2 regions of the Streptomyces tritici genome follow, and region 2 is predicted to be linked to the other one. Evidence: riboswitches for the same ligand, from Rfam matches in the RefSeq annotation. Region 2 holds a riboswitch; the other holds the start of a gene.
The links. A riboswitch is a leader RNA that binds a small molecule or an ion and turns the genes downstream of it on or off. The one in region 2 is predicted to bind ZMP and ZTP.
Positions count from the first base shown of each region.

Region 1: it holds a riboswitch for ZMP and ZTP, as region 2 does, so the genes downstream of both, glyA (serine hydroxymethyltransferase) here and ACNJ93_RS31775 (bifunctional 5,10-methylenetetrahydrofolate dehydrogenase/5,10-methenyltetrahydrofolate cyclohydrolase) in region 2, are expected to answer to the same signal.

Region 1 covers NZ_CP183183.1:4,171,942-4,183,541, forward strand. Annotated here, with positions in the region: gene ACNJ93_RS19450 (RDD family protein) at 1-342, opposite strand, end outside; gene ACNJ93_RS19455 (bifunctional methylenetetrahydrofolate dehydrogenase/methenyltetrahydrofolate cyclohydrolase) at 612-1,478, shown strand; gene ACNJ93_RS19460 (DUF3017 domain-containing protein) at 1,498-1,974, shown strand; gene ACNJ93_RS19465 (malate dehydrogenase) at 2,328-3,317, shown strand; gene ACNJ93_RS19470 (helix-turn-helix transcriptional regulator) at 3,454-3,699, shown strand; gene ACNJ93_RS19475 (hypothetical protein) at 3,699-4,199, shown strand; gene ACNJ93_RS19480 (isocitrate lyase/PEP mutase family protein) at 4,274-5,011, opposite strand; gene ACNJ93_RS19485 (carboxymuconolactone decarboxylase family protein) at 5,008-5,523, opposite strand; gene ACNJ93_RS19490 (PLP-dependent aminotransferase family protein) at 5,571-6,992, shown strand; gene ACNJ93_RS19495 (hypothetical protein) at 7,158-7,439, shown strand; gene ACNJ93_RS19500 (glutathionylspermidine synthase family protein) at 7,456-8,637, shown strand; gene rocD (ornithine--oxo-acid transaminase) at 8,771-9,973, opposite strand; ZMP/ZTP riboswitch at 10,247-10,336, shown strand; gene glyA (serine hydroxymethyltransferase) at 10,413-11,600, shown strand, end outside.
Region 2 covers NZ_CP183183.1:6,891,728-6,903,327, reverse strand. Annotated here, with positions in the region: gene ACNJ93_RS31805 (tannase/feruloyl esterase family alpha/beta hydrolase) at 1-1,211, shown strand, start outside; gene ACNJ93_RS31800 (hypothetical protein) at 1,224-1,406, opposite strand; gene ACNJ93_RS31795 (fatty acid desaturase family protein) at 1,436-2,512, opposite strand; gene ACNJ93_RS31790 (DEAD/DEAH box helicase) at 2,806-5,721, shown strand; gene ACNJ93_RS31785 (SWF or SNF family helicase) at 5,808-7,253, shown strand; gene ACNJ93_RS31780 (hypothetical protein) at 7,457-8,215, opposite strand; gene ACNJ93_RS31775 (bifunctional 5,10-methylenetetrahydrofolate dehydrogenase/5,10-methenyltetrahydrofolate cyclohydrolase) at 8,431-9,282, opposite strand; ZMP/ZTP riboswitch at 9,308-9,399, opposite strand; gene ACNJ93_RS31770 (GAF domain-containing protein) at 9,579-10,874, shown strand; gene ACNJ93_RS31765 (aldehyde dehydrogenase family protein) at 10,921-11,600, shown strand, end outside.

The sequences.
Region 1 (11,600 bases), 2.7 Mb from region 2:
GGTCTCGGCGACGCCGACGACGCCCGCGAGACCGACCGCCATCAGGACCCAGACGACGACGGAGATGGCCACACCGTCGATCAGACGGGCGCCGAAGCGCGCGCCCATCGAGGCGACCTGGACGGTGCCGAGGACCGGCACGTTGATGTAGCCGTTGTTGGCCTGCAGCGTGCCCGGCGCCTGCGGGGCGGCGCCGTACGGCTGCGCCGGCTGCTGCGGGTAGCCGTAGCCCTGCTGGGGCGGCACGCCCGGCTGCTGCGGCTGCTGCGGGTAGCCGTAACCGGGCTGGCCGCCCTGCTGGGGCTGCTGCCCGTACGGGTTGTTCGGGTCGCCGAAGCTCATGTGGGGTCTTTCCTCCGTTGCGGGGACGACGCGGCCACGCGGAGGAAACAGCGGAATGAGATGTAGCGGTGCGCCCCCCGGCAGTGCCCGCGGCACTGTTCGGCCCCCATCGTCATAAGTGCCGCGTAAGTTTGTCCAGCCGGAATGCAGATGTGTTGCCGGAGTGCAACCGCGGACCCGGTCGTTCCGGGCCCGTCGGACCCCCTCCCGGACACCGGCCGGGGCGGCCGGATTGGAACAAGGGCGGGGTCATCCGGGAGGATGGCGGCATGAGCGCGCAGATCCTCGACGGCAAGGCCACCGCGGCCGAGATCAAGTCCGACCTGGCCACCCGGGTGGCCGCCCTGAAGGAGCGGGGCTTCGCCCCCGGCCTCGGCACCATCCTGGTCGGCGAAGACCCGGGCAGCCAGAAGTACGTGGCCGGCAAGCACCGCGACTGCGCGGAGGTCGGGCTCGCGTCCATCCAGCGCGAACTGCCCGCCACGGCCACGCAGGAGGAGATCGAGGCGGTCGTCCGCGAGCTCAACGAGGACCCCGCCTGCACCGGTTACATCGTGCAGCTGCCGCTGCCCAAGGGCATCGACGAGAACCGCGTCCTGGAGCTGATGGACCCGGCGAAGGACGCCGACGGCCTGCACCCGACCAACCTCGGCCGCCTCGTCCTGAACGAGCCCGCGCCGCTGCCCTGCACCCCGAACGGCATCATCCAGCTGCTGCGCCGGCACGGCGTGGAGATCAAGGGCGCGGAGGTCGTGGTCGTCGGCCGCGGCGTCACCATCGGCCGTCCGATGCCGCTGCTGCTGACCCGCCGCTCGGAGAACGCGACGGTGACGCAGTGCCACACCGGGACGAAGGACCTGTCCGCGCACCTGCGCCGGGCGGACATCGTCATCGCCGCGGCGGGCGTGCCGCACCTGATCAAGCCGGAGGACGTGAAGCCGGGCGCGGCCGTCCTGGACGTCGGCGTCTCGCGCAACGAGGAGGGCCGGATCGTCGGTGACGTCCACCCGGGCGTCGCCGAGGTGGCCGGCTGGATCTCCCCGAACCCCGGCGGCGTCGGACCGATGACGCGGGCGCTGCTGCTCGTGAACGTGGTCGAGGCGGCGGAGCGCGCGGCCGCGGCCGCGGCGCACTGACGTGAAGGGCGGGAGCCCGGTGCCGGCCGACCCGGAGCCGGAGGGGGCGCAGGCGGCGGAGGCCGCCGGGGCGTCCGAGGCCGCCGCGTCCGCCGCGCACCGGTCGCGGCGGCCGCCGGCGGTCACCACGGACACCGCGCGGCCCGAGGGCGGCGGCCGGGCGGCGCCCGGCGACGCGCCCGCGCCGGCCCGGCAGTGGCCGCTGCTGACGGTGCTCGGCCTCGCCGCGCTGGGGCTGCTGATCGTGGGCACGGACGCGTTCGGACAGTCGTTCCGGGTCGGTTCGATCCTGGTGGGCGTGGCGCTGCTGACGGGGGCCGTGCTGCGCCGGATCCTGCCGTCCGTCGGCATGCTGGCGGTCCGCTCCCGGTTCACGGACATGGTCACGTACGGGGTCATGGGGACGCTGATCGTGCTGCTCGCGCTCATGGTGCAGCCGGATCCGTGGCTGAGGATCCCGTTCCTGGAGGACGCCCTCCATCTGACGATCACGTAGGAGCCCCTGCGCGCACGACGGCGCCCGTCCTCTCCCCCGAGGGAGGACGGGCGCCGTCTGCGATCAAGGGTCATGTACGCGCCAACGGTGGATCAAGTCCCGTCGGTCCCCTGTGGCACGGAGGTGACCATTCCGCTACGTCGGCACGGAGGTTCGGGGCGACCCCGGACGGGTGGCAGTGAGCCGTCCCACAAGGGGGAGGGGGGTGCGGCGGGCCGGGGTCCGATAGCCTGACCGCCGGATATCTCTTCACGTCGAGACGCCGATCGATCGTGTGATCGATCGTCGATCAGGGGAGGCATCCAGCATCAGGGGCAGGGACCCCCACCGCCAGCTGTCTTACGGAGATCGCCATGACCCGCACTCCCGTGAATGTCACCGTGACCGGCGCCGCCGGTCAGATCGGCTACGCGCTGCTCTTCCGCATCGCCTCGGGCCACCTGCTCGGCGCGGACGTGCCGGTCAAGCTGCGCCTCCTCGAGATCCCGCAGGGCGTCAAGGCCGCCGAGGGCACCGCCATGGAGCTCGACGACTGCGCCTTCCCGCTGCTCAAGGGCATCGACATCTTCGACGACCCGAACCAGGGCTTCGAGGGCGCCAACATCGCCCTGCTCGTGGGCGCCCGCCCGCGCACCAAGGGCATGGAGCGCGGCGACCTGCTCGCCGCCAACGGCGGCATCTTCAAGCCGCAGGGCCAGGCCATCAACGCCCACGCCGCGGACGACATCAAGGTCCTGGTCGTCGGCAACCCGGCCAACACCAACGCGCTGATCGCCCAGCAGTCCGCCCCGGACGTCCCGGCCGAGCGCTTCACCGCGATGACCCGCCTGGACCACAACCGCGCGCTGACGCAGCTGGCCCAGAAGACCGGCGCCTCCGTCGAGGACATCAAGCGCCTCACCATCTGGGGCAACCACTCCGCGACCCAGTACCCGGACATCTTCCACGCGGAGATCGCCGGCAAGAACGCGGCCGAGGTCGTGAACGACGAGGCGTGGCTGGCCGACACCTTCATCCCGACCGTCGCCAAGCGCGGCGCGGCGATCATCGAGGCCCGTGGCGCGTCCTCCGCCGCCTCCGCCGCGAACGCCGCCATCGACCACGTCCACACCTGGGTCAACGGCACCCGCGAGGGCGACTGGACCTCCATGGGCATCCCGTCGGACGGCTCCTACGGCGTCCCGGAGGGCCTGATCTCCTCCTTCCCGGTCACCTGCGAGAACGGCACGTACGAGATCGTCCAGGGCCTGGACATCAACGAGTTCTCCCGCGCCCGCATCGACGCCTCCGTGCAGGAGCTCGCCGAGGAGCGCGACGCGGTCCGCGAGCTCGGCCTCATCTGAGCCTGAGTCGCCGCACCCCGTAGCACCCCACCGCACCCCCGGCCGGACCACCGGCCGGGGGTGCGGTGTTTTGCGTTTGTCGCAGTTCTGTGCCGCCGAGTTGTGGATCTACGCTCGGATGTAGTACTTCTTATACATGAGCGAGCAGGTGCACAACAGGCTCTCGGTCGTCAGGGCCGAGCGGAAGGTGTCGCGGCAGGCACTCGCCGAGGCGGTGGGCGTCCACTACCAGACCATCGGCTACATCGAGCGCGGCCAGTACAACCCGAGTCTCGACCTGGCCCTGAAAGTCGCCCGGTTCTTCGAGCTGCCGGTGGAGGCGCTGTTCTCCCTGGAGCCGTTCCAGCCGCTCACCGCAGAGGTCTACGGGAGGAAGCAGTGATGACGACCGCGACGCGTTTCGACCAGCGCATGTACGCCGTGATGAACAACCGTGAGGGCGCGCCCCTCTACGCCACCGCAGGCCGCCGCAGGGCCGTGGTGTTCACGCACATGGCGCTGACGGCCGGGGGGTTCGGCGCGTTCTTCGTCTGGGGCGGCGTCGCGGGCGCGCTGACGATGGTGGCGCTGCTGCTCCCCTGGGTCGTGATGACCGGCGCGATCAACGGCGCCACCCGCGGCCTGCTGGAGCTGCGCGGCCGGATGCTCGACGAGCGGCAGATGGTGGAGCGCGACCGGGTCCGCTCGATCGCCCACCGCCTGACCGGCTGGCTGCTGCTCGCCGGCACGGCCGCCGTGGTGCTGCTGGCCGCCTACACCGACGTCGACCTGTCGGGCGTTCCGGCGCCGCTGATGGTCGCGGTGCTGGTGCTGCACCGGCTGACCCCGCTGTGGGTCGCGGGCCTGCGCGTCCAGGACGACCCGGCCGACGACGAGTCCTGAGCCGGGTGTACGGGGGAGACGGGGGAGACGGGCGCCCGCGCGAGCGGGCGCCCGTCGGCGCGTCCGGACGGCTCCTAGAACCCGCCCGCGCGCAACTCCCCGGCCAGCAGTCCGACATGGTCGAGAGTGCGGTTCAGGAGCCCCGGCCCGAAGGTGATCCGGCTCGCCCCGAGCCGGCCCAGCTCCGCGAACGGCGGACCGCCCGGCCGGGCGTAGTGGTTGACCGGCAGCCCGGCGCCGAGCCCCGCCCGCAGCCCCGGCAGGTCCTCCGGCGGAGCGCCGATCGGGTACACGCAGTCCGCGCCCGCCGCCGCGTAGAGCCTCAGGCGCTCCAGGGCCGCGGCCGCCGGGCCGGGCGCGCCGCGCAGATAGACGTCCGTGCGGGCGTTGACGAAGAGCGCGTCCCCGGCCTCCGCCCGTACCGCCGCCAGCAGTTCGGCCTGCTCCCGCGGGTCCTTCAGCACCGAGCCGTCGGAGTCCTCCAGGTTCACGCCCACCGCGCCGGTCTCCAGAACCCGCTCGACGAGCTCCTTCGGGGCGAGCCCGTACCCGTCCTCCACGTCCGCCGTGACCGGGACGGACACCGCGCGGACGATCCGCGCGACCTGGGCGAGCATCTCCTCGGCGGGCGTGCTCCCGTCCGCGTAGCCCAGCGAGGCGGCGATCCCGGCACTGGGCGTGGCCAGCGCCGGGAAGCCCGCCGCCTCGAAGGCGCGGGCGCTCGCCGCGTCCCACGGGCCGGGCAGCACCAGCGGGTCGCCGGCCGCCCGGTCCCGGTGCAGGGCCCGCAGGGTGCGCACGGCGTCGCTCACTTCTTGTACGCCCCCGGGGTGTAGTGGCCGGGGACCATGCGGGTGGTGACGCCGATGCGGTTCCAGGCGTTGATGACGACGATCGCGCCGACGAGACGGGCGAGTTCGTCCTCCTCGAAGTGCTTGGCGGCCCGCTCGTACACCTCGTCCGGCACGAAACCGTCGGTGAGGACGGTGACCGCCTCGGTCAGTTCGAGGGCGGCGGCCTCCTTCTCGGTGTAGAAGTGGCGCGACTCCTCCCAGGCGGAGAGCTGCACGATCCGCTCCACCGTCTCGCCCTCGGCGAGCGCGTCCTTGGTGTGCATGTCGAGGCAGAAAGCGCACCGGTTGACCTGCGAGGCGCGGATCTTGACCAGGTGGTAGAGGGCGGGGTCGACCTCCTTCGACGCGGCGGCCTCCAGCCGCAGCATCGCCCGGTAGAACTCCGGGTGCCGGGCGGCGAGATCGAGCCGGGGGGTGTGCTCGTGGGCGTACGGGGCGGACTGGGCGTCCTGAGTGTCCGTGGTCGTCATGGATCTCACCGTACGGGCACTGTGGCGCAGCGGTATGGTCCATTCCCATGGCGAACGAGTGGGCCACTTTCGGGGCCGACCTGCACCTCGACCTGCGCGGCGCGGCCGGTCTGCGTACCGGACTGATGGACGCGCTCCGGGAGGCGGTGCGGTCCGGCCGGCTCGCGCCGGGGACCCGGCTGCCGTCCTCGCGGCAGCTCGCCGCCGACCTGGGGATCGCCCGGAACACCGTCGCCGACGCGTACGGCGACCTGGTCGCCGAAGGCTGGCTGACCGCCCGGCAGGGCTCCGGGACGCGGGTCGCGCAGCGGGCCGAGCCCCGGCGCGGCGCGGCGGCCCCGGCGGGCTCGGGCGGTCCGCGGCGCAGGCCGTCGGGCGGGCCGCGGCACGACCTCAAGCCCGGTACGCCCGACGTGGCCTCGTTCCCCCGCGCCGAGTGGCTCAAGGCCGCCCGCCGGGCGCTGACCGCCGCGCCCCACGAGGCCTTCGGGTACGGCGATCCGCGCGGCCGGATCGAACTGCGCACCGCCCTCGCCGAGTACCTGGCACGGGCCCGCGGCGTGTACGCGAGCCCGGAGCGGATCGTGGTCTGCTCGGGTTTCGTGCACGGGCTGATGCTGATGGGCCAGGTGCTGCGGGCGCGCAAGGTGCGGGAGGTCGCGGTCGAGTCGTACGGGCTCGACGTGCACTGGGACCTGCTGGCCCGGACGGGGCTGCGGCTGCCGGCCCTCGGCTGCGACGAACGGGGCACCCGCACCGAGGACTTGGCCGCGCTGAAGGGCGTCGGCGCGGTGCTGATGACGCCGGCCCACCAGTTCCCGCTGGGCGGGGCGCTGCCCCCGGACCGGCGGGCGGCGGCGGTCGACTGGGCGCGGACCACCGGCGGGCTGGTCCTGGAGGACGACTACGACGGGGAGTTCCGCTACGACCGCCAGCAGGTGGGCGCGCTGCAGGGCCTGGACCCGGAGCGGGTGGTGTACCTCGGGACCGCCAGCAAGTCGCTGGCGCCCGGGCTGCGGCTCGCCTGGATGGTGCTGCCGCGGGCCTTGGCCGACGAGGTCGCCGAGGCGAAGGGCCGGATCGACTGGCAGTGCGGCGCGCTCGACCAGCTGACGTTCGCGGAGTTCCTGGCGTCGGGCGCGTACGACCGGCACGTACGGGCGATGCGGCTGCGCTACCGCAGGCGGCGCGACCAGCTGGTGGCGGCGCTCGCCCGGCGGGCCCCGGACATCGAGGTGAGCGGGATCGCCGCCGGACTGCACGCGGTGCTGCCGCTCCCGCCGGGCACCGAGCGGTCGGTGCTGCGCGCGGCGGCCTGGCAGGGCCTGTCGGTGCTCGGCATCGACGCGTTCCGCCACCCCTCGACGCCCCGCACCCGCGAGGGCCTGGTCGTCGGCTACGGCACGCCGACCGACAGCGCCTGGCCGGGGGCGCTGGAGGCGCTGTGCCGGGTGCTTCCGGGGGAGTGAGCGGGGGCGCGCCTGCCTGGTACGCCGTTTCGGCAGTGAAGGCCCCGTGAAGTTGCCGGGGCCGCCCCGTACCGGCCGGGACGCGGCGGCCTAAACTGTGCGGTCGCGCGGCGCTGAACGACGGCCGCGCGGGCACGAGAAACGACGGACGGGGGAGTACGCGTCATGCGCAAGCTCAGGTCGAGCACGGTGATACTCGGGGGAATGGGCGTGCTCGCGGCGACGCTCACCGCCTGCGGCAGCGAGCCGGACAGGCGCTGCATGGACCCGGTGAGCCGCAAGCAGCTGCCGAACTACGAGTGCAAGAGCAGCGGCGGCCACACCACCCGGGGCACCTACTACTACGGCGGCAGCGTCGACGCCGACGGCCGCATCAGCGGCGGCAGCACGAACAAGAGCGCCGTGGACACCGGCGGCTTCGGCTGCTCCAAGTCCAGCGGCGGCTGAGCGGCGCCGGCACGTCATGCGACGGCACACCATCGAACCCCGCCCCGGCTGGCAGCAGACCGTCGAGGAGCAGGGGCTCGTCTACCCGCTGACCCGCTACCCGGACGGCTCCCTGCGGCCGTACTGGGACGAGAGCGCGTACTACTCCTTCACGCTGCCCGAGGTCGAGGCGCTGGAGGAGGTCGTGGAGGAGCTGCACGCCATGTGCCTCGCCGCGGCGGAGCACATCGTGGCGCAGGACCGTTTCGCCGATCTGGGCATCACCGACCCGCGGGTGGCGGAGCGCGTGGCCGAGTCCTGGCGGCGCAGGGCCGAACTGCCGTCCCTGTACGGGCGGTTCGACCTGCACTACGACGGGACCGGCCCGGCCAGGATGCTGGAGTACAACGCCGACACCCCGACCTCGCTGGTCGAGGCGGCCAGCCCCCAGTGGTTCTGGATGGAGGAGCGGTTCCCCGGCGCCGACCAGTGGAACTCGCTCCACGAGCGCCTCGTCGACGCCTGGAAGCGGCAGGCGCACCTGTTGCCGCCCGGCCCGGTGCACTTCGTGCACTCCGACGGCGACGAGCTGGGCGAGGACCTGATGACGGTCGCGTACCTGCGCGAGACCGCCGAGCAGGCGGGCCTCGACACCGAGGCGCTGTCCGTGGAGCGGATCGGCTGGGACCGGCTGGCCGGACGGTTCGTCGACGACCGCCTCCGGTTCATCCGCAGCTGCTTCAAGCTGTACCCGTGGGAGTGGCTGACCACGGACCGGTTCGGCCCGCACGTCCTGGACACCCTCGACAACGGCGGCGGCTCCGGCACCACCTGCTGGATCGAGCCCGCCTGGAAGATGCTGCTGTCCAACAAGGCACTGCTTGCGATCCTCTGGGAGCTGTACCCCGGCCACCCGAACCTGCTCCCGGCCTACCTCGACGGTCCGCGCGAACTCGCCGCGACCACCGGCTGGGCGGCCAAGCCGCTGCTCGGCCGCGAGGGCGCGGGCGTCACCCTGCACAAGGCGGGCGAGGCCCCGGCCGTACGCGACGAGCCCTGCTGCTACCAGGAGCTCGCCCCGCTGCCGGACTTCGACGGCAACCGGGTGGTGCTCGGCGCGTGGGTCGTGGAGAACGAGGCGGCCGGCCTCGGCATCCGCGAGTCGGCGGGCCTCGTCACCGACGGGTACGCCCGCTTCCTGCCGCACGTGATCCTCTGACGCGCGCTGTGCCCGGGGCCGTACCCCCGGGCACACCGGCCGTCGTGTCGGAGCGGCGCGGCCGGCCGTCACGTCCGCCGTCGCGCCCGCCGTCGCGTCGGCCGTCACGTCGGCCGTCACGTCCGCCGACGCGTCAGTCCGACAGGACCGCCCGCAGCTGCTCCAGACCCCAGTCCAGGTCCTCCTTGCCGATCACCAGCGGCGGGGCGATCCGGATCGTCGAGCCGTGCGTGTCCTTCACCAGGACCCCGCGCTCCATCAGCTTCTCCGAGATCTCCCGGCCCGTGCCGCGCGCCGGCACGACGTCCACGCCCGCCCACAGGCCCCGGCCCCGTACCGCCTCCACCGCGCCCCCGACCAGCAGGTTCAACTCGGCGTGCAGATGCTCGCCCAGCTCGGCCGCGCGCTGCTGGTACTCGCCGGTGCGCAGCATCGCGATCACCTCCAGGGCCACCGCGCAGGCCAGCGGGTTCCCGCCGAAGGTCGAGCCGTGCTCGCCCGGCAGGAAGACCCCGAGCACGTCCCGGTCCGCGACCACCGCCGAGACCGGCACCACGCCGCCGCCCAGCGCCTTGCCGAGGATGTACACGTCGGGCACGACGTCCTCGTGCTCGCAGGCGAAGGTCCGTCCCGTACGGCCCAGGCCCGACTGGATCTCGTCCGCCATGAACAGCACGTTCTTCCGCCGGGTCAGCTCCCGCACCCCGCGCAGATAGCCGGCCGGCGGCACCAGCACGCCCGCCTCGCCCTGGATCGGCTCCAGGAGCACCGCGACGGTGTTCTCGGTGACCGCGGCCTCCATCGCGGTCAGGTCGCCGTAGGGGACGATCTCGAAGCCCGGGGTGTAGGGCCCGTAGTGGTCGCGCGCCTCGTGGTCCGTCGAGAAGCTCACGATCGTCGTCGTCCGGCCGTGGAAGTTGTTGGCCGCCACCACGATCTTCGCGTGCCCGTCCGGCACGCCCTTCACCTCGTAGCCCCACTTCCGGGCGGTCTTCACGGCCGTCTCGACCGCCTCCGCGCCGGTGTTCATCGGCAGCACCATGTCCTTGCCGCACAGCTCCGCGAGCCGCTCGCAGAACTCCGGGAACCGGTCGTGGTGGAACGCCCGCGAGGTGAGCGTCACCCGCTCCAGCTGCGCCCGCGCCGCGTCGAGCAGCCGGCGGTTGCCGTGCCCGAAGTTCAGCGCCGAGTAGCCGGCCAGCATGTCGAGGTAGCGGCGCCCCTCGACGTCCGTGAGCCACGCACCGTCGCCGGTGGCGACGACCACGGGCAGCGGGTGGTAGTTGTGCGCGCTGTGCGTCTCCGCGGAGGCGATCAGGTCTTGCGTACGCGACACGGGATCTCCGTTCGTCCTGCGGCGAGGGGCGGGTGTGAGCCCTGTTTCTATCGTCGCTCGGATGCCGGACGGGGAAACATCGCTGACGACGCGCCCGCCAGGGCCTGCCCGGCGGATCATGGCCGGGGCCGCGACGCCTGGCACGGCACCTCGCCGCGTTGCCGAACCACCTCGATAGCTCCGCTATCGAGCCGCTCCGGCGCCTTGCGATGCACCGCACCAGACGCCGCGGCCCAATCCGACCCTGATCCGCCGGACAGGCCCTAGTCTGGAAACACGCACGGCGACTGGCGCGCGGGGAAGCGACCCCGGGGGAGCCGTGCGCGGCAACCACACGAGATGCCGCCCGCCTGGGCATCACGGGACCCACGACCGTCCCGTGCGGCGCCGCCCGTGTCACGAGCCGCGCCCCGGGATCCGCCGAACCCGGAGGCACGCCATGACCACCGAGCAGCCCCGCCACCCCGCCCTCGCCGCCACCGACCCCGAGCTGGCCGCCCTGGTCCGCGCCGAGGAGCAGCTCCAGGCCGACACGCTGCGGCTGATCCCCAGCGAGAACTACGTCTCCCAGGCGGTCCTGGAGGCGTCCGGCACCGTCCTGCAGAACAAGTACAGCGAGGGCTACCCCGGCCGCCGCTACTACGAGGGCCAGCAGAACATCGACCAGGTCGAGTCCCTCGCGATCGAGCGCGCCAAGGGCGTCTTCGGCGTCGACCACGCCAACGTCCAGCCGTACTCCGGCTCCCCGGCCAACCTGGCCGTCTACCTGGCGTTCGCCGAGCCCGGCGACACGGTCATGGGCATGGCCCTGCCGATGGGCGGTCACCTCACGCACGGCTGGGGCGTCTCCGCGACCGGCAAGTGGTTCCGCGGCGTGCAGTACGGCGTACGCCAGGACACCGGGCTGATCGACTTCGACCAGGTCCGCGAGCTGGCCATGAAGGAACGCCCGAAGGTGATCTTCTGCGGCGGTACGGCGCTGCCCCGCACCATCGACTTCGCCGCCTTCGGCGAGATCGCCCAGGAGGCGGGCGCGGTGCTCGTCGCCGACATCGCCCACATCGCCGGCCTGATCGCGGGCGGTGCCCACCCCTCGCCGGTGCCGTACGCCGACGTGATCTCGACGACCACGCACAAGACGCTGCGCGGTCCGCGCGGCGCGATGCTGATGTGCCGCGAGGAGCACGCCAAGGCCGTCGACAAGGCCGTCTTCCCGGGCCTCCAGGGAGGCCCGCACAACCAGACCACCGCCGCCATCGCGGTCGCCCTGAAGGAGGCGGCGCAGCCGTCCTTCCGGGCCTACGCCGAGGCCGTCGTCGCCAACGCGAAGGCGCTCGTCGAGGCGCTGCTCGCCCGCGGCTTCGACCTGGTCTCCGGCGGCACCGACAACCACCTGATCCTGATGGACCTCACGCCCAAGGAGGTCCCCGGCAAGGTGGCCGCGAAGGCGCTGGACCGGGCGGGCATCGTCGTGAACTACAACACGGTCCCGTACGACCCGCGCAAGCCGTTCGACCCGTCCGGCGTGCGCATCGGCACCCCGTCGCTGACCTCCCGGGGCCTGGGCGTCGAGCACATGGCGCAGGTCGCGGAGTGGATCGACCGCGGTGTCGCGGCCGCCTCGCTG
Region 2 (11,600 bases):
CGACCGCCGGTCTGGCCGGCACCCCGTACACGGACATGGCCGACCAGGCGGGACTGTCCGCCAGGGCGACGAATAACCCCTCCGGTGTCCCCGGCCTCCAGATCGACGGCTACTTCCCCGACGACTCGACGCTCAACGCGACGCACGGCTGGGCCCACGACGCCCAGTTCGTGATCCGGCTGCCCGACCGCTGGAACGGCGGCCTGGTCGTCACCGGCGCCCCCGGCACCCGCCGCCAGTACGCGACGGACACGCTCATCTCCGACCAGGTGCTGGCCCAGGGCTACGCGTACGCCGCCACCGACAAGGGCAACACCGGCCCCGACTTCTTCACCGACGGCCGCCGCCCCGGGGACGCGGTGGCCGAGTGGAACCGCCGGGTGACCGAGCTGACCGTGGCGGCCGAGCAGGCGGTCCGGTTCCGCTACGGGAAGGGCCCCGCGCGCACGTACATGACCGGCATATCCAACGGCGGCTACCTCACCCGCTGGCAGCTGGAGAACCGGCCGGAGCTCTACGACGGCGGCGTCGACTGGGAGGGGGTCCTCTGGACCGCCAAAGGCCCGAACCTGCTCACCAGCCTGCCCGTGACCGTGGCCCGCACGCTCGGCCGGGCCGACGACGAGGCGCTGCTGAGGGCCGGTTTCGCGCCCGGTTCGCAGTTCCTGTGGCCGTACCACGAGAAGGTCTACTGGGGGCTCACGCAGAAGCTCTTCCGTGCCGAGTTCGATCCGGCGTACGACCCGGCGTGCCCCGGCGCCACGGCCGGTTCGACGGCGGAGCAGATCTTCGCGCCCTGCGCGTCGGACGCCGCGTACGACTACGCCTCGCGCCCGGACTCGGTGCACCGGGCCGTCGCCCGGATCGCGCTGACCGGCCGGATCGGCCGGCCGCTGATCACCCTGCACGGCGACCTCGACACGCTGCTCCCGATCTCCACGGACTCCGACGTCTACGCCGGGATGATCGACGCCCGCGGCCGTGGCGGCCTGCACCGCTACTACACCGTCGCCGACGGCACGCACGCCGACGGCCTGTACGACACGTTCCCCGACCGGCTGCGGCCCATCCTGCCCTGCTACCGCTCCGCCTTCACCGCCCTCACGGCCTGGGTGGAGCACGGCAAGCAGCCGCCCGCCGACCACCGCGTGGCACGCCCGGCGACGGGTGACGTGGTCAACACCTGCGACCTGGCCGCGTCCCACCGGTGACGGCGGAGCTCCTCAGCGGCCGATCTCCCTGCGGGAGGTGCGCCGGAGCCGGCGGCGCTGCTCGGGGTCGAGGGTGAAGTACGCCAGCGTGGGGACGCCGACGACCACGAGCAGCGACAGCCAGAATCCGATGAGGGGCCAGAGGAGGAGGCCGACGGCCACTCCCCCGATGACGATCTTGGTCCTGGTCGACATGTCCGACGCCTCCTTCGCGGGCTGCGGAGTCAGGCGCTCCGCAGCGGCTCGCCGACGTCGTGCAGGTGCCCGAGGGCCTGCCGGTAGGAGTCGACGAATCCGGTCTCCGTGTACCTGATACCCAGTGCGCGGCAGTGTGCGCGCACGGCGGGCTGGGCGAGCCGCAGGTGCGGGCGCGGCATGCTCGGGAAGAGGTGGTGCTCGATCTGGTAGTTCAGTCCGCCGAGGAACCAGTCGGTGACGGCTCCGCCCCGGATGTTGCGGGAGGTGAGGACCTGGCGGCGCAGGTGGCCCCAGGACTCGCCGTCCGCGTCGGGCGTCTCCATGCCCTTGTGGTTGGGCGCGAAGGCGAGACCGAGGTGCAGTCCGAGCAGCATCTGGTGGATCAGGGCGAACACCAGCGCCTGGGCCGGGGTGAGCACGGTCAGCAGCAGGGCGACGTACCCGAGGACGTGCGCGGACAGCAGAGCGCCCTCGACGAGCCGGTCGCGCCGGTTCCGGTAGGGGCCGTCGGCGGCGAAGAGCGCCTGGAAGCCGTACACCTTGAGGGCGATGCCCTCCAGGGTGGTCAGCGGGAAGAACAGCCAGGCCTGGTGGCGGGTGAGCCAGCCGCGCCAACCGGAGCGGCCCTCCGCCTGGTGCGCGGCGAAGACCAGGATGTCGGGGGCGACGTCGGGGTCCTTGTCGAGGTGGTTGGGGTTGGCGTGGTGCCGGTTGTGCTTGTCGTTCCACCACTCCTGGCTCATGCCGAGCAGGACGTTCGCGTACAGCCGCTGGATCAGACGGTTATGGCGCCGGTCGGCACTGATCTGTGCGTGCCCGGCGTCGTGGGCGACGAACGCCGCGCGGGCGGAGAGCAGGGCGAGCGGCACCGCGAGCGGCAGCGCCCACCACGTGGGGCCGAGGAGGACGAGGCCGGCGACGACCGCGGCCAGGCCGAGCAGGTTGACGGCGATCCCGCGGGCGTACCAGCCGGGCCGTCCCTCCAGCAGGCCCTGCTCCTTGATGGTGCGCAGCAGGGGCGCGAACTCGCTGCCGCCGCCGGAACCGCGGCGGGGGGCGGGCGGTCGGGCGGGGGCCGTGAGCGTTGCGGTGGCCTGGGGCATGGCGGTCTCCGGTCTCCGTGAGGGGATGCTGTGTCTTTGTCGCTGCCGGCCCTTGAAACCTACGGATCGGTGATCGTCTCCGGCCATGGCGGCATCCCCCGGATCCCCGGGGCGGGATCCCCCGGCTCCTCAGGGGGTTGGCACGGGGCGCGGGGTGGGGCTGTCCCCACCCCCGCCCGCTCGACTACCGATGTAGTGACGCACCTCACAGCCGGGACGCCAGCACACGAGGAGGGTTTCCTGTACTCTCGGCCGCTCGCACATTAGTCAAATTTGAGGAGTGCGTCTTCACCGTGCAGCGCCCCGCACCGCTCGCCGCCCCGACCGCCCCCGCCACCCCGCTCACCCCCGGCTCCCCCGGCTCCCCCCGCTCCGCCGACCCGGGCCGCCTCGCCCGCTGCTCCGCCGTCTTCCTGCCGGGCGACCCGGCCCGTACCGGACGGATCGCCTTCTGGTCGCCCGACGAGCCGCTCGGCGCGTCGGAGGGAAGCGAAGAACTCGTCGTCGTACGGGCGGACCTGCGCCGCCACACCGTCCCGGCGCTGTTCCTGCCGGTGCGCGAGGCGCTGCCGGTGCTGACCCGCGCGAGGCTCGCCCCCGGCGCCTCGCCCGCCACCGCCTTCTGGGGCTCGGCCGCCCTGCTCGCCCTCCACCTCGTCGCCCGGGGTCTGCTACTGCCCGGACTGACCGAGACGGACCGGGACTCCTGGCGCGTCGGGCCGCTCGGGCCCGGGGAGTTCGACCTCGTACGGACGCTCGCCGCCTCGATGCCGCCGGCCGCCCACGCCGTCCCGCTGGACGCCGACGGGCCGGAGCCGCTGCTGCCGGAGCCCGAGCAGTTGCTGCGCGCCTTCCTCGACGCGGTCGCCGACGACCTCCCGCGGACGCCGGCCGCCGAAATCGCCGCGGGCGGCCCGGCGTTCGCGGCCGTGGCGCCGCAGACCGTCCCCGAGCAGCGCGCCTGGGCCACGGACGTCGCCGCCGGCCACGACGCCGGCGTACGGCTCTCCCTGCGCATCGAGGTCCACGGCCTGACCGAGGGCGAGCGGGAACCGGAAGCCGCGACGCCACGCTTCCGCGCCGTGCTCCAGATGCACAGCGCCGCCGACCCGACGCTGCTCGCCGACGCCGCCGACGTGTGGTCCGGCGCAGCCGGGACCACCGTGACGGCCTTCGGGCCGCGGGCCCGGATGGACGCCCTGCTCGCCCTGCGCCGCGCCGCGCGTGCCTGGGCGCCCCTGACGCCGCTGCTGTCGGCGGCCGTCCCGGACGCCCTCGAACTGGCCGACGACGAACTCGCCGAACTGCTCGGCCCTGCCGCGGGCCACCTCGCCGCCGCGGGCGTCCCGATCCACTGGCCGCGTGACCTCGCGCAGCGCCTCACCGCCCGCGCCGTCGTCGGCCCGCCGGACGGATCCGGCGACGACGACACCTGGGGAGACGGCCTTCCGTCGTTCCTCTCCGCCGACGCCCTGCTCGCCTTCGACTGGCGTTTCGCCGTAGGCGACCAGCCGCTCGACCGCGCCGAACTCGACCGGATCGCCGAGGCCGGCCGCCCGCTGGTCCGGCTGCGCGACCAGTGGGTCCTCATCGACCCCGAGGAGGTCCGCCGCGCCCGCGACTCCCGCGACCGCAAGCTGACCCCGGTCGATGCGCTCGGCGTCGCCCTCACCGGGAGCGTCGAGGTGGACGGCCGACAGGTCGAGGTCGCCGCGTCCGGCGGGCTCGCCGCGCTTCGCGACCGCATCGCCGACCCGGAGGGCGGCACGCAGGACGTCGCCCAGCCCGCGGCGCTCGCCGCCACCCTCCGCGACTACCAGCTCCGCGGCCTCAACTGGCTGCACCGCATGACCTCGCTGGGCCTCGGCGGCTGCCTCGCCGACGACATGGGCCTGGGCAAGACCATCACCCTCATCGCGCTCCATCTGCACCGGCAGACGGACGAAACCTCCGCGGGCCCGACGCTCGTCGTGTGCCCGACGTCCCTGATGGGCAACTGGCAGCGCGAGATCGAGAAGTTCGCGCCGGGCACCCCCGTCCGCCGCTTCCACGGCCCGGCCCGCTCCCTGGAGGGCCTGACGGACGGCGAGTTCGTCCTCACCACGTACGGCACCATGCGCCTCGACGCGCCCCGGCTGGCCGCCGTGCACTGGGGCATGGTCGTCGCCGACGAGGCGCAGCACGTGAAGAACCCGTACTCGGCGACGGCGAAGGAACTGCGGACCATCGACGCGAAGGCCCGCGTCGCGCTGTCCGGCACCCCCGTCGAGAACAACCTGTCCGAGCTGTGGGCGATCCTCGACTGGACGACCCCGGGCCTCCTCGGCCGCCTCGGGACCTTCCGCAGCCGCTACGCGCAGGCCGTCGAGGGCCGCCGGGACCCGGCGGCGGCCGCACGACTGTCGGCGCTGGTACGGCCGTTCCTGCTCCGGCGCCGCAAGTCCGACCCGGGCATCGCGCCCGAGCTGCCGCCGAAGACCGAGACCGACCGCGCGGTGTCGCTCACCGCCGAACAGGCGGGCCTGTACGAGGCGGTGGTGCGCGAGACGCTCGCCGCCATCGCCGAGGCCGACGGGATGGAGCGGCGCGGCCTCGTGGTCAAACTGCTCACTGCCCTGAAGCAGATCTGCAATCACCCGGCCCAGTACCTGAAGGAGGACCGGCCGCGCATCGCGGGACGCTCGGGGAAGCTCGAACTCCTCGACGAACTGCTGGACACGATCGTGGCCGAGGAGGCGAGCGTGCTCGTCTTCACGCAGTACGTGCAGATGGCGCGGCTGCTGGAGCGGCACCTCGCCGACCGGGGCGTACCGTCGCAGTTCCTGCACGGCGGCACGCCGGTCGCGGAGCGCGAGGCGATGGTGCGGCGCTTCCAGGACGGTGAAGTCCCCGTGTTCCTGCTGTCGTTGAAGGCGGCGGGGACGGGCCTGAACCTCACCCGCGCCGAGCACGTCGTGCACTACGACCGCTGGTGGAACCCCGCCGTCGAGGCGCAGGCCACGGACCGGGCGTACCGGATCGGCCAGACGCAGCCGGTCCAGGTGCACCGGCTGATCGCGGAGGGCACGGTCGAGGACCGGATCGCCGAGATGCTGCTGCGCAAGCGGGAGCTCGCGGACGCGGTCCTCGGCTCCGGCGAGGCGGCGCTCACCGAACTGTCCGACGCGGAGCTGGCGGAGCTGGTGGAGCTGCGCGGGGGCGAGCGATGAGCGGACGGGCACGGGTCCACGCGGAGGCATACGCGCACGCCGACGCATACGCGCACGCCGGCGCTTACGGGAACGGGGACGCATACGTGGACGGGGACGCATACGTGGACGGCGATGCGTACGCGGATGACCGCGCATACGCGAGTGGCCAGGCATACGGGCACGACGACGAGGACGGGGACGACACGCTGGACGCCTACGGGACCGACGACGAGCAGGACCACGAGCACGGCCACGCGGACGCCCACGGCGCCGGCGCCCGGGCGACCGGCTCCGAGGAGCGGACCTTCGCCGCGCTGCCGCCCGTCGGCGGCCGCGGTTTCGCGCAGACCTGGTGGGGCCGCGCCTGGCTGCAGGCGCTGGAGGACACGGCGCTCGACGGCCGGCAGGTGAAGCGGGGCCGGCAGGCGGCCCGCAAGGGCGCCGTGGGCGCGGTGTCGGTCCGTCCCGGACGAATCACCGCGGTCGTGCGGGACCACGACGGCAGCGCGTACCGCGGCGACGTGCTGCTGCGGGAGCTGAGCGACGAGGAGTGGGACCGGTTCCTGGACATGGCCGCGGACAGCGCGGGCCACATCGCGGCACTCCTCGACCGCGACATGCCGCCGCATCTGGTGGAGGACGCGGCCGGGCTCGGGCTCGAACTGCTGCCGGACATCGGCGATCTGGAGCCGGAGTGCACGTGCGGCGCGTGGGACCACTGCGCGCACACGGCGGCGCTGTGCCACCAGGTGGCCCGGCTGCTCGACCAGGATCCGTTCGTGCTGCTCCTGATGCGGGGCCGGGGCGAACGGCGGCTGCTGGACGACCTGCAGGCGCGGAGCGTCGCGCGGGCCGAGCCGGTACGGGAGCCGGCGCGGCCGGCCGGCGTGCCGGCGGCGGAGGCGTACGCGACGGGGGACATCCTGCCGCCGCTGCCCGCTCCCCCGCCGCTGCCCGACGCGCCCGGCGCCGCGCAGTCGCTGGACACGGAGACCGAGCCGGCGCCGGGCCTCGACCCGGCGGCGCTGGAGTTCCTGGCCGCGGGCGCGGCGGCGCGGGCGCGGCGGCTGCTGGCCGACGCCCTGGCGGCGGACCACGTCCGGGCTGCCTTGGAGCCTGCGCCGACGGTCGACGAGGACGCGGTGCGGCTGGCGGCGGCCGGTCCGGCTCCGGAGGTCGCGGCCCGGCTCGGCGCGGGTACGGGTCGCGGTCGTACGGGGCTGGCGGCTGCGGCCGAGGCGTGGCGGCTCGGCGGCGCGGCGGCCCTGGCCGTGCTCGACGGGGCCCCGCCGGCGTCCCCGGAGGTCCTGGCGCGCGCGAAGGCGGCGCTCGACGACGCCTGGGAGCCGGCGGACCGGCCGGTGCTGCGCGCCGCCGGGCCCGGCCGTTGGACGGTGGTCGGCGCGGACGTTCAGCTGCGGGCGGGCGAGGACGGCCGCTGGTGGCCGTTCCGCCGCGCCGGGGCGCAGTGGACCCCGGCGGGCCAGCCGGCCGCGGACCCCGCGTCGGCGCTGGAGGGCGCGAACGAGCAGCCGGTGGAGACGGACTGACCAGCGGCTGCGGCCGGGGCCGACGTCCTGGCCGGGGTCCGGTCCGGGGCGCGGCCTGGGGTCGGGGCCGGGGTCCAGGCCAGGGTCCGGTCCGGAGTCTGGGGTCCGGGGCCGGGGTCGGCCTGGGACCCGGCCAGGGTCCGGCCGGGGTCGAGCCCGGGTCCGGCCTGGGGTCGGGGCCGGGGTCCGGGCCCCGCCGGCCGTCACTGCAGCGGTGCGTGGAGCTTGCCGCCCGACTCGGAGAGCACGGCGAGGCTGCACACGACCGTGTCGGAGCCGAGCAGGTAGCCCGTGCGGTACGGGTACTGGACGTACGTCGTCCAGTACGTGCCCGACGGCTGCGCGGCGGCCTTGGCGCGCAGCGGCGCGCGGCACAGCTCCGCCGCCCGCAGCCGGATCTCGTCGTCGGTCCGGAACAGCCCCGAGAGCCGGAGCCGGGCGACGGCCTCGGCGTCGTGCGGGCTCGCGCAGCGGCGGCGGTACGGGGTGCCGGGGTCGTCGCGGTTGACGTCGAAGCACTCGCCGACGCGCAGCCGCTCGTACGGGACGGGCTCGCCGCCGCTCGGGCGGGCCGGCGTCCCGGACGGCTTCGGAGTCGGGGCGGAGCGCCCGCGGGGCGCCGTGGGGGTGGCCGAGGGGGTGGGCTTCGCGGGGGGCTTGCGCCGGGCGCGCGGTTCCCCCTTCGGCATGACCTGACGGGAGGCCAGCCGTGCCGGGTCGCCGCCGGCCGCGGAGGCCCCGGAGCTGGGGGTGCCGTGGCGGCCGGCGCCGTCGGTCCCGCCGGTCGGCCCGTCGGGTGCCGTGGGGGCGCTGCGCCGGGCGTCGTCGCGTACGTCCTCGGCTCGGAACGTGTCCCGGGCCGCCACGACGGCGGCGGCGACGAGCGCGGCAACCATGATCAGCACCAGCGGCCCGGGCATCAGGCGGCGGTGCGGACCGGGGGCAATGGGTCGCTCAGCCATTGCACCAGGGTGACCGGTGGCCCGTCGTCCCGCGAGACCGGGTCGGCGGTTACGGCCGCGGACGTACGGAATCGTGACATTCGAGGGTGCGAATCCACCCGAAACACCCCTGGAGACAGGCCCGTCGGTTCCGTGCGGGCCTGTCGCCCCGGCGTGTCGCACCGTCGTGATCCGGCCACAGCGGCGCGGCCTGACCCTTTGCCGTGCGTGCGGACTCACACCACATGGCGCTCGGCCGCCTCCACGGTCTGCGCGAGGAGCACCGCGATCGTCATGGGGCCGACGCCGCCCGGGACGGGCGTGATCAGGGAGGCGCGCTCGGCGGCCGGTGCGAAGTCGACGTCGCCGACGTTGCCCGGGTTGTAGCCGGCGTCGATGACGACGGCGCCCGGCTTGATGTCCTCGCCCTTGATGAAGCGCGGCTTGCCGACGGCGGCCACGAGGATGTCGGCCTCCCGGACGATCGACGAGAGGTCGGTGGTGCGCGAGTGGCAGTAGGTGACGGTGGCGTCGCGGCCGAGGAGCAGCAGTCCGGCGGGCTTGCCGAGGATGGCGCTGCGGCCGACCACGACCGCGCGCTTGCCCGTGAGCCCGACCTCGTACGCGTCGAGGAGGCGCATGATGCCGCCGGGGGTGCAGGAGACGAAGCCCGGCAGTCCGAAGCCCATCGCGGCGAAGGAGGCCATGGTGACGCCGTCGACGTCCTTCTCCGGGGCGATCGCCTCGAAGGCGGCGCGCTCGTCGATGTGCGGGCCGACGGGGTGCTGGAGCAGGATGCCGTGCACCTCGGGGTCGGCGGAGAGCGCGCCGATGGTGGCGACGAGCTCCTCGGTGGTGGTGGCGGCGGGGAGTTCGACGTGCCGGGAGCGGATTCCGGCCTTGGCGCAGCGGTTCTGCTTCATCTTCACGTACGTGACGGAGGCCGGGTCCTCGCCGACGAGCACGGTGGCGAGGCAGGGTGTGACGCCGGTGCGACGGGTGAGTTCGGCGGCGCGGGCGGCGGTCTCCTCGACCGTGCGGCGGGCGAGGGCGGTGCCGTCCATGAGGGTGGCGGTGCTGGTGGACATGGGCTGCTCCTGGGCTTCGACGGTGGGAAGTCGCCCAGGCGCGCGGCAGTCGGGCGGAGATCCGCCCGGGCCGCTCCCCGGTGGTGATCCACCCAAGCGCCAGTCACGGCCCGGGCACCACTCTACGTGACCGCTCGGGGAGCCGGTCCGGCCAGGGCGGTGCGCGCACGCTTGTCGGCGGACGGCCGCGGCACCACCATGACGCGCACGGGGCTACGGGCACGAGCCCGCGCGGGGCTTCGGGCAGGACCGCGCGCGGGTCGCGGGCCAAGGGACGACCTCGGCGGGAGGCCGACGTGGACGAGTGCGGGACGACGGGTGCCGGCGCCTCCGGTGTGCGGGACCCCGGCGCGGTGCGACGGGCGCACGAGGCGTTCACCTCGGGCAGCGCCCTGAGCCGGCCGACGGTGCGCGAGCTGGTCGCCGCGTCCTGGCGGCGTTCGGCGCGGGCCCGGGTCAGCCCGGACGGCGCGGCGTGCGTGGAGCTGGCGGACGACGATCTGGTCGCCTACCGGGAGGGGCATCCGCTGGCGGCGGCGATGCCGGTGGTCCGGGAGCTGATGGGCGCGTACGCCCGCGATGGCGAGCACCTGCTCGCGGTCTGCGACGCGTCGGGCCGGATGCTGTGGGTGGAGGGGCACCCGGGAACCCTGCGCAAGGCGGGCGGGATGAACTTCGTGGCGGGCGCGCGCTGGTCGGAGTCGGCGGCCGGGACGAACGCGCCGGGCACGGCGATCGCGGTGGACCGCCCCGTGCAGGTCTGTGCCGCCGAGCATTTCCGGCGTCGGGTGCAGGCGTGGACGTGCGCGGCCGCGCCGGTCCACGATCCGCACACCGGCCGGCTGCTCGGCGCGGTGGACATCACCGGCGGCGACGGTCTCGCGCATCCGCACAGCCTGGGGTTCGTGCAGGCGGTGGCGCGGGCGGTCGAGGCCCACCTGGCGCTGCGGACCCCGGCCGTGCCCGCCGACCGGCCGCGGCTGACGGCGCTCGGCCGGGACGAGGCGCTGCTGCGGATCGGCGGCCGCGGCGTACGGCTGAGCCGCCGGCACAGCGAGATCCTGGTGGTCCTGGCCCACCGCCCCGAGGGCGTGACCGGCGACGAACTGCTGGTGCAGCTCTACGAGGACGAGTCGGTGACCCCGGTGACGCTGCGCGCAGAGCTGTCGCGGCTGCGGGGCCTGCTCGGACCGGAGGTGCTGCGCTCGCGCCCGTACCGGCTCGCCTCCGCCGTGGACGCGGACTTCGCCGCGGTGGACCGGCGGCTCGCCTCGGGCTCGGTGGCGGCGGCGCTCGGCGCGTACGCGGGCCCGCTGTTGCCGGGTTCGCGGGCTCCCGGGGTCGTACGGCTGCGGGAGCGGCTCGCGGACCGGCTGCGGGCGGCGCTGGTGGACCGGGCGGACCCGGCGCTGCTCGCCGACTGGACGTACAGCGCGTGGGGCGAGGACGACGTGGAGCTGTGGCGGGCCCTCGCGGCCGTGGTGCCGGCGGCGCAGCGGGCGCCGGTGCTGGCGCGGCTGCGGGCACTGGACGCGGAACTGTCCGCGGGCGCAACGGTCTTGCAACGTCCGGGGCCGGACACTCGGCGGTGAGCGCCGGCCAGGGACGGCCGGCGCGGTCCGAGGGAGGCTTTCGCAGATGACCCGTTTCGCCGCACCCGGCACCGACGGCGCGCTCATGGCGTACCGGCCGCGCTACGACCACTGGATCGGCGGCGAGTACGTCGCCCCGGCCCGGGGCCGGTACTTCGAGAACCCGAGCCCGGTCGACGGCAGGCCCTTCACCGAGGTCGCCCGCGGCACGGCCGAGGACGTCGAACGCGCCCTCGACGCCGCGCACGCGGCGGCCCCGGCGTGGGGGCGGACGGCGCCGACGGAGCGCGCGAACGTCCTGCTCCGCATCGCGGACCGGATGGAGTCCCGTCTGACGGAACTGGCGGTGGCGGAGAGCTGGGAGAACGGCAAGCCGGTGCGCGAGACGCTGGCGGCCGACATCCCGCTGGCGATCGACCACTTCCGCTACTTCGCCGGCGCGCTGCGCGCCCAGGAGGGCGCGCTCAGCGAGGTCGACGACGACACGGTGGCGTACCACTTCCACGAGCCGCTGGGCGTCGTCGCGCAGATCATCCCGTGGAACTTCCCGATCCTGATGGCGGTCTGGAAGCTGGCCCCGGCCCTGGCGGCGGGCAACGCGGTGGTCCTCAAGCCCGCCGAGCAGACGCCGGCGTCGGTGCACTACCTGATGAGCCTCATCGGCGACCTGCTGCCGCCGGGCGTCGTCAACATCGTCAACGGCTTCGGCGCGGAGGCGGGCAAGCC